2 regions of the Enterococcus innesii genome follow, and region 2 is predicted to be linked to the other one. Evidence: a T-box and tRNA genes for the amino acid it is inferred to sense, from the RefSeq annotation. Region 2 holds a T-box; the other holds one or more tRNA genes.
The links. A T-box is a leader RNA that pairs with one kind of tRNA and senses whether it is charged. The one in region 2 lies ahead of serS (serine--tRNA ligase), so its partner is inferred to be a tRNA-Ser.
Positions count from the first base shown of each region.

Region 1: it encodes a tRNA-Ser, which carries the amino acid that the T-box ahead of serS (serine--tRNA ligase) is inferred to sense. The anticodon was not compared.

Region 1 covers NZ_AP025635.1:2,964,216-2,968,431, reverse strand. Annotated here, with positions in the region: gene ENLAB_RS13845 (hypothetical protein) at 140-289, shown strand; gene ENLAB_RS13840 (hypothetical protein) at 349-537, opposite strand; gene ENLAB_RS13835 (Ltp family lipoprotein) at 766-1,425, shown strand; tRNA gene ENLAB_RS13830 (tRNA-Ser) at 1,631-1,718, opposite strand; gene ENLAB_RS13825 (TetR/AcrR family transcriptional regulator) at 1,803-2,369, opposite strand; gene ENLAB_RS13820 (threonine/serine exporter family protein) at 2,648-3,406, shown strand; gene ENLAB_RS13815 (threonine/serine exporter family protein) at 3,403-3,873, shown strand; gene ENLAB_RS13810 (TVP38/TMEM64 family protein) at 4,062-4,216, shown strand, end outside.
Region 2 covers NZ_AP025635.1:1,940,491-1,944,706, reverse strand. Annotated here, with positions in the region: gene ENLAB_RS09080 (polysaccharide deacetylase family protein) at 1-504, opposite strand, end outside; gene serS (serine--tRNA ligase) at 792-2,069, opposite strand; T-box leader at 2,127-2,324, opposite strand; gene ENLAB_RS09070 (sensor histidine kinase) at 2,360-3,568, opposite strand; gene croR (response regulator transcription factor CroR) at 3,558-4,216, opposite strand, start outside.

The DNA of each region.
Region 1 (4,216 bases), 1.0 Mb from region 2:
CCTGAAAATAATCAGTCAGATTTTTTCGTTTGATAGTTTTATTGGACTATTGTGAAAAAAAGTGTTATTCTAACTATGGAATTTCGTTATCAACTAACCGTTGCCTTTCAATGACAAGTTTTAAGAAAGGAGAATGACTATGACATTCTATAACACAGATCTACAATATCGTGTAACTCTGGATACCAAATTGAATTTATTTATCGTTTTCGATAAAAAAGATGCGAATCATTTTGCGACTGGAATTACGATCGAGCAAGCTGTACAAGAATTGAAAAAAACTGCATAAGGAGTTCATCCAAATGAAGGATACCGATTCGTACTGAAAGCACCTCGCTAAGGAAATAATTAGCTAGGTGCTTTCTTGTTTTTTGGCTCGCTCTTATCTTTTTCAGTATCCGTTTCTTGCTTTTGACCGCTTTGCTGTTCATCTAGCTGTAATATTTCATCAACAGATCCTTGTGTCATAAATTTGCTCAATCCCTGTGCCGCAATTTTTGTGTAACGCATAAAGTAATCTTTTTCTTCAAAATCCATCTTCTTCCCTCCTACTGATACAACTGTACTTTCATTTCGTTTACTAGCAATTTCACCAGTAATTCTTGAGCGTCACTTCTTTAATACATATAAATGATCCATTAATAGCATACACGTTACAGTTGTCAAATCATTCTTTTCCTCTGTTCATGAAAAGACAAATCTGTTTTCTGATTCCAGACATAGTACTATTAACTTTAGGAAACTGTTTTATTAGGGGGGATGCTTATGGCTACATTTTTCGCTGGTTTGTTTTTTATCGGTTTGATTGGTTTCATTTTTGGCATTATCTTATTTTATATTGGGTTGATAACTCAAAAAAACAAACGAGATCGAAATGTTTTTCTCATTGTCGCTTCCGCTTTTATTGTTTTGTTTTCGTATGGTGGCTTGTCCTTCTACCAAGATGTGACGTCTTTCGATAGCATCACTGCGCAAGTAAGCCCTTCATTACGTAACGAAGCAAGAAAAAATGAATCCTTTGTCGATGCCGCTGCTTCCATGGAACAACCACAAGGAGAACAAACAGCTGGCAATAACGAAGCAAGTAGCGCGCAACAAGAAGAACCCGCAAACAACGAGCAACATACACCTCAACTTTCTCGTGAAGAAAGAAATGCACTGAATCGTGCAGAAAGATACTTATCCAGCAGCGCGTTTTCTCAATCACGTTTAAAACGCCAACTACTCTATGAAGATTTTTCTGAGAGCGCCGCAGACTTTGCCGTAGTCACCGTGAATGCCGATTGGAATGAGCAAGCATTGAAAAGAGCGCTTCGCTACTCGCAAAATTTATCCTTATCAGATGAGCGTGTGGCGAACCAACTTTCCTATGAAGGCTTTACTTCTGAACAAATTGAATACGCCTTAACACGTTTGCCCGATTGATTCTTTTCGTTTGTTGCAGGACCACAAGCAAAAAAGATATCGGCAAGTTGACGGAACAATTATGCTGTTTTCTAGACCGAGTGTAGGTTAATCGCCTTTCAGATGGTTATCGATCAAGTTCGACAGTTATTTATATTCTTCTGTCCGTAACAAACAAAAAAGCCTATCTCGAAAGATAGGCTAGACGCTCTAAAGCGTTGGTATAAGGAGAGTACAGGATTTGAACCTGCGCGCCGGGATGAACCGGGTCGGCGGATTTCGAGTCCGCTGCATTACCACTCTGCCAACTCTCCATAACAGTTATTTTCGCTAGTTTCACAAAAAATGTCAAGAAAAATCTGCATCCAAAATAGAAATGGATACAGATTTTTTATTTTTTAATCGAAAATATAGTTTTCTTTCTTTTCGATTACGCCTTCGATCGTCTCGTTGATGATTTTGATGATTTGGTCATCGGTGGGTGTGATAATACCCGCCGACATTAAGGAAGCCAAACCAGTCACAACGATCCATGCGCCATTATGTAGTGCATTTATCGCATCTTCGGGTAGATCTGCATATTTTTCTTCTGATTTGATCAAGGATTTGAAATAGGTGGATGAAAAATCATGCATCAATTTCCCACCGCCATAGTCGTCGATAAAAAGGGCGATGTAGAGATTGTGCTGCTCTTGCGCGAAGCGTATATAATTCAGGCCTAAATCAACAAGTTTGTCTCCTGTTCGAACAACTGGAAAAACATTTTCCGATAAATCTTTGAAAACAGCCTCTACCAAAGTATTTTTTAAGTCCTGCATATTTTCGAACTCAAGATAAATTGGTTGAGTAGAAATTCCCATGTGCTTGGCGATATTCCGGGCCGTAAAGTTGCCAAAACCTTCTCTATTGATCAGTTCATAAGCGGCCTTCAAAATGTGTTCTCTTGTATAGACCTTCCTTCGCATCAATAAATCCCCCTTTTTTTATTTATTTAATTGTAACCGAGTTATTCATTTTTTTAAAATAAAACACTCCATCCGTTATCTTATTTCTATTCACTTTGTTCATTAAACATGAATCTTTACGAATAAAGAGAAGTGCCTCTTTTTTCATTTATCACAAAAAATCCTGCGTAGAGGTTGCTAGTTATTTTTCAAATCTACTTTTCTTTCTTGTTGAAAACTCGCTGAAATTGTACACTAAGAATGTAGTGCGCAAATTCGATTGAAAAAGGGGTTTGGAAATGGCTGAATCAAAAGAGCTATTATTGGAGACCTGCTTATTAGCAGGGAAAATTATGATGGAAAACGGCTCGGAAGTCTATCGAGTAGAAGATACAATGAATCGAATTGCGGCCAACGCTGGGGAGCAAGGTAGCATTAGTTATGTAACAGCAACTGGTCTTTTTATGGGTTTGCGCAGCAGTCACTATGCGCAAGTAGAAAATGTCCATGATCGAGTCATCAATCTCGAAAAAATCGTTGCCGTTAACGGACTCTCTCGTGCTTATGCAGAAAAGAAAATTTCTTTAGCGGAACTGCACGAGGCATTAAAAAAGGTCAATCCGACAACACCAAGTTTTCCCTACTGGCTGCAGGTCCTTAGTGCTGGTGTAGTCAGCAGTACCTTAATGATTATTTTTGGCGGTGCTTGGTTTGACTTTCTACCGACCTTCATTATTGGCTGTCTGGGATTTTTATGCGCGTATTGGGTCAAGAAAGTGATCGATATCCGCTTTTTGGATATGTTTTGCGCCTCTTTACTAATCGGTACTTTGTCTGTCTTAGCGGTCTCCCTTCATGTCGCACAAAACGTCGATAATTTGATTATCGGTGCCGTCATGCCCTTAGTTCCTGGTGTAGCGATCACCAATTCCTTTCGCGATATCTTGGCGGGCCATCTCATCAGCGGAACCGCCCGAGGTACTGAAGCCATTTTCACAGCTGCCGCGATCGGTGTCGGCATCGCCACGGTCTTCACCTTATTTGGAGGGATCTCATGACGATTTTTATTCACCTTTCCTTCAGCTTTTTAAGCACCGTGACCTTTGGCATTTTGACTAATATTCCTAAAAGAGCTTTGGTTGCCACAGGCATTGCCGGAACCGTTGGCTGGATGATCTATTGGTCATTAAAAACGATTGGCTATGGTTTAGGTAGCGCCAACTTTTTAGCCGCATTTGCTGTCGGTTGTGTCAGCATCTTTTTTTCCCGCAGAAAAAAAATGCCTATGATCATTTTTAACATTCCTAGTCTCGTTCCCCTCGTACCGGGTGGACCTGCCTATAAAGCCGTTCGAGAATTTGCTTTAGGGGACAACTTTGTCGGCTTTGAAAATCTGATGATCGTGGTTATCACTGCTGGGGCGATCGCCGGAGGCTTCATGATGACGAGTGTGGTTGAAAAGATCGTCAATCGTTGGCAAGTGAAGCGCACAAAAAAACGTCACCCAGATAAAAAAGCCTCCTAAAACTAATGGCGTGCCGAAACTATAAATTTTTCTTATTTCAGACTTTGGTACAATGTTTTCTTTGCGGACTTCTCTTATAATAAAGGCATACCTTACAAAACTGTTTGACGTTTGTCATTTGTTTTACTGGATTTTTCTGGTCTCACCCCGTATAGTGAGATTATGAAACAAAAAGGAGATGAAGTCCTGTGAGCATAGCAACTTCTCGTCGTATCATTAATACGATTTCTATTATTGGCTTAGGTTTATCTATCGCACTAACGATCTATTTTATCAATCTAGGTGTTTTCAAAGACATTAATGCCTTACGAGGTCTAGTTGGAAATTCTGTTATCTTAGGACC
Region 2 (4,216 bases):
TAATGAATAGGTAGAGACTTTTGCAGCTACTGTTTGTGCTTGGATACGGGCAACGGTGACGACTTCTTTTTCCGTTTGTTTTTTGCGCAATGACTCAGCGGCTTTCGTCAACCGATCTTTGATATCTTTGATGGGAAACGTATCGAGGTCTTGCGGGCGGTAGATCAGTTCTTTGTTTGCTCCTTTGGAGAGCACTTCAGGCGTTGTTTTTAACCCATTTTGGCTTTGTTCTGCTTGGATTGATGCCAATAATTTCTCCGCAGCTGCCTCATATTTTGCTTGGGCGGCAACTTCTTGTTGGTGCAAGGTGTAAAGGACTGAGCCAGCCGTTGCGATCAAAACGATCAATAATAAGGCGAATAAGGAAAAAATTGCTTTTCGATACGGCTTCTTTTTCGAGGGTGGTCCTTTCGGTCTTTCATCAGCGGATGCTGTTCGTTTTTGATTATTGTTTGGTTTCTTGTGTAAGTCACTCCGACGGGCATAGGTCTTTCGTTCGGGCATTGGTGAAGCTCCCTTCATTCCATCCTAAATTATGCCCACGTTACCATAAGTCACAGGCACTTTCAACGATCATGCCCGGTTTCTGATAGAGGATTAAAAAGACAAAGGGATTTTTCTAATTATTCGCTTAAAAATTACAACCTTGTTGCGTTGTTTCTCTTGCAAGAAGCGATCAAAGTGGCTAGGGGGGATTGAAACCACTACAGGCGACGTGAACAAGAAAACCCCTAGGGAACCTTCACGCGGTGTGACTGTTCTCTAGGGGTTGCTACTGAGGTTACTAAGGCTTAGGCTTTTTCAATTTTTGTCAGTCCGCCCATGTAAGGAACCAGAACTTCCGGTATCGTTACACTGCCGTCTTCGTTTTGATAATTTTCAAGCACTGCAGCCACCGTCCGACCGACAGCCAGACCAGAGCCGTTTAGTGTATGCATGTAGTGAATCTTGCCCTCTTGATCGCGGTAACGGATCATCGCACGGCGTGCTTGGAAGTCTTCACAGTTTGAGCAAGAGCTGATCTCACGATACATCTCTTGGGCAGGGATCCATACTTCTAAATCATAGGTCTTCGCTGCAGAAAAGCCCATATCTCCTGTACACAAGCTAAGCACACGGTAAGGCAAATGGAGTTTTTGCAAAATGTCTTCGGCATTAGCCGTCATTTTTTCTAATTCTTCATAAGAATGTTCTGCATCACTGAATTTCACCATTTCGACTTTATTGAATTGATGCAAGCGAATCAAGCCGCGAGTGTCACGGCCAGCGCTGCCGGCTTCCGAACGAAATGATGGGCTCAAGGCAGTGAAGTAGGCAGGGAGCTGCTCTTGTTCTAAGATCTCCCCTTGATAGTAGTTGGTCAAAGGTACTTCCGCAGTCGGGATCAAAGTCAAATCAGTGTCTGCCAATTGGAAAACATCTTCTTTGAACTTCGGAAATTGCCCAGTACCGAACATTGCTTGGCTGTTGACGATATACGGGGTGATCATCTCTGTATATCCATGCTCATAAACATGCTGATCCAACATGAAGTTGTATAAGGCACGTTCCAAACGAGCACCTAAGCCTTTGTAGTAAACAAAACGGCTACCAGAAACTTTGGCGCCCCGCTCAAAGTCGAGGATCCCCAAGTCTTCTGCGATCTCCCAATGGGGTTTTGGTTCAAAGTCAAAGGTTTTTGGTTCTGCCCAGCGGCGGACTTCTACATTGTCGTCTTCATCTTTGCCCACCGGAACAGAATCATTCGGCAAGTTCGGTAACGTCGTGGCGATCTCTTTGATGTCTTCATCGATTTGGGCGATTTCTTCATCCAATTGTTTGATTTGGCTACCGACTTCTTTCATTTGGGCAATTTTATCAGCCGCGTCTTCTTTCGCCCGTTTCAAGGCAGCGATCTCACCAGAAACATCGTTGCGCAATTTCTTGCGTTCTTCCGTTTGGACTAAGAGCTCTCGGCGACGTTCGTCAAGCGTTAAAAAGCGGTCCAATACTTCTTTCTGCACGCCGCGTGTTGCGAGTTTGCTTTGTACTTCAGCAAAATTTTGGCGAATCATTTTTACATCTAACATAGTGATACATCCTCCTTTGATTTTTCCATAGAAAAAAGGCCATTCCGATCCCGTATTGCTTGGGACGAAATGACCATTCGCGGTGCCACCCAAGTTCAGCTTGCGCTGCCCTTGCTGCTCGTATCGTGAGCCAACGATTTTTCTTTCGAAAAATACACGTTAAAGAACTGGATTCTATTTTTTCCAACACTGATTTTCACCAACCATCAGCTCTCTATACAGATGAAAAAAATATACTAGGTTCTGTGCCTTGATTATTTTCTCTAGCATACCCAAAAAATGTTGGGTCGTCAACCATAGGTTTGTGTGTTGGATAAGTTGTTGCGTTTCAACGGGAGATGGATAATAAAGGACGTCCATTCTGGCGTTGACTTGGCATAGATATAGCCGCCATGTAAGGCGACGATGCTTTGAGCGATCGCTAGACCTAAGCCAGTTCCTCCTGTTTCTTGAGAGCGGGATTCTTCCACTCGGTAGAAACGGTCGAATAGAGAATCAAGGGCTTGCTTAGGGATCATTTGCCCATTGTTTTTGACTGTTAAGATCGCTTCGGTCCCGACTTTCTCGACTTCCATGCGGATCTTATCGGCGCCTTTGCCGTATTTCAAGGCATTCGAAAGCAAGTTATTGAAGACCCGCACCAGTTTTTCGGTATCGCCATCCATCTCGATATGCTCTGGATGGGTGTACGTTTCAATCTTGATACCTTTTCGGCTAGCTTCTAATTCAAAGTCCGCCGCCAATTGTTCCACTAGCTGAGCCATATCAAATTCCATCACATTGATTGGCACGCTAGGCTGGCGCACTTTTGTGTATTCAAACAAATCATCGACGAGGGATTTCATTTGCTTGGCTTTGACATACGCCGTATGGGTATATTTCAGCAATTCTTCTTCTGAATGGTATTGTCGATCTTCAATTAGACCTAAATAGCCGATGATCGAAGTCAATGGTGTTCGAATGTCATGACTGACATTGGTGATCAGCTCATCTTTGGATTGCTCGATCCGCCGTTCATCTTCGATCGCCGCCACCGTACTGTCGACTAAGCCGTTGATATTAGAAACGATCCGACTTAAATCGCCCCGTAACTCGAAGGGGATGCGATGATCGTAATTGCCTTCCGCAATAAAATGAAGCTCACTGATGATGTGACGTAGCTGCATTTGATGGTAGCGGCGAATCAAACGCCAATATAAGACGATCACATCTAATAGGAAGAACATCGGTAGAATGAAGTTACGCCCACTGCGGAAGATATCCGTATTAAAGGCAGACGTGAAAGCATTCTTCGATGCGTAGATGGCATCAACTAAATCTGGTGAGTTTTCAACGATTGAGGTCAAGATGACCAAAATAGCGATATTTAATAGAAGTAAAAGAACAATCGTTACAATTCCTTCGGCAAATAACTCACTGATTTCCTTTGAGGTCAACGTGATCCGTTTCTTTTTTTCGATTGGTGTGTTGCGCTTTTTTTCAGTTGGTTTACTTCGCATCTATTTTGTAGCCGACCCCCCATACTGTTTGGATGACTTTTTCACCATCCGTGGCTTCTTCGATCTTATCTCGTAAGTGACTGACATGGACCATAACTGTTTTGGCAGAAACGACACTTTCTTGTTTCCAAACTCGTTCAAAAATCTCATCGGCGCTAAAGACACGGTTGGGATGCGATGCCAGTAAGTAGAGGATACCAAATTCTAATGCAGTCAATTGAATTTCGTTGCCATCGACGGTTTTTACTTCATGGGAATCGCGATTGATAATAAGAGAGCTTACTTCCAGAATCTCTGGTTGATTTGAAGCAGCCTGCATCTTGGTTCTTCTCAATAACGATTTTACCCGGGCCATAACTTCTAATGGGTTGAAAGGTTTTGTGACATAATCATCCGCACCGGCGACCAATCCACGAATCTTATCCATATCGGTTGTTTTAGCGGTCAGCATAATAATAGGGATTTGGGATTCTTTTCTCAATTCTTTCACGACTTGCATGCCATCCATTTCCGGCATCATGATATCTAAGATCAATAGTTCGATATCAGAAGTGGTGCGGATCTTGGTCAGTGCTTCTTTTCCATCATATGCTTTGACCGATTCATAACCTTCATTGTGTAAATAAATGCTTAATAGTTCTACGATCT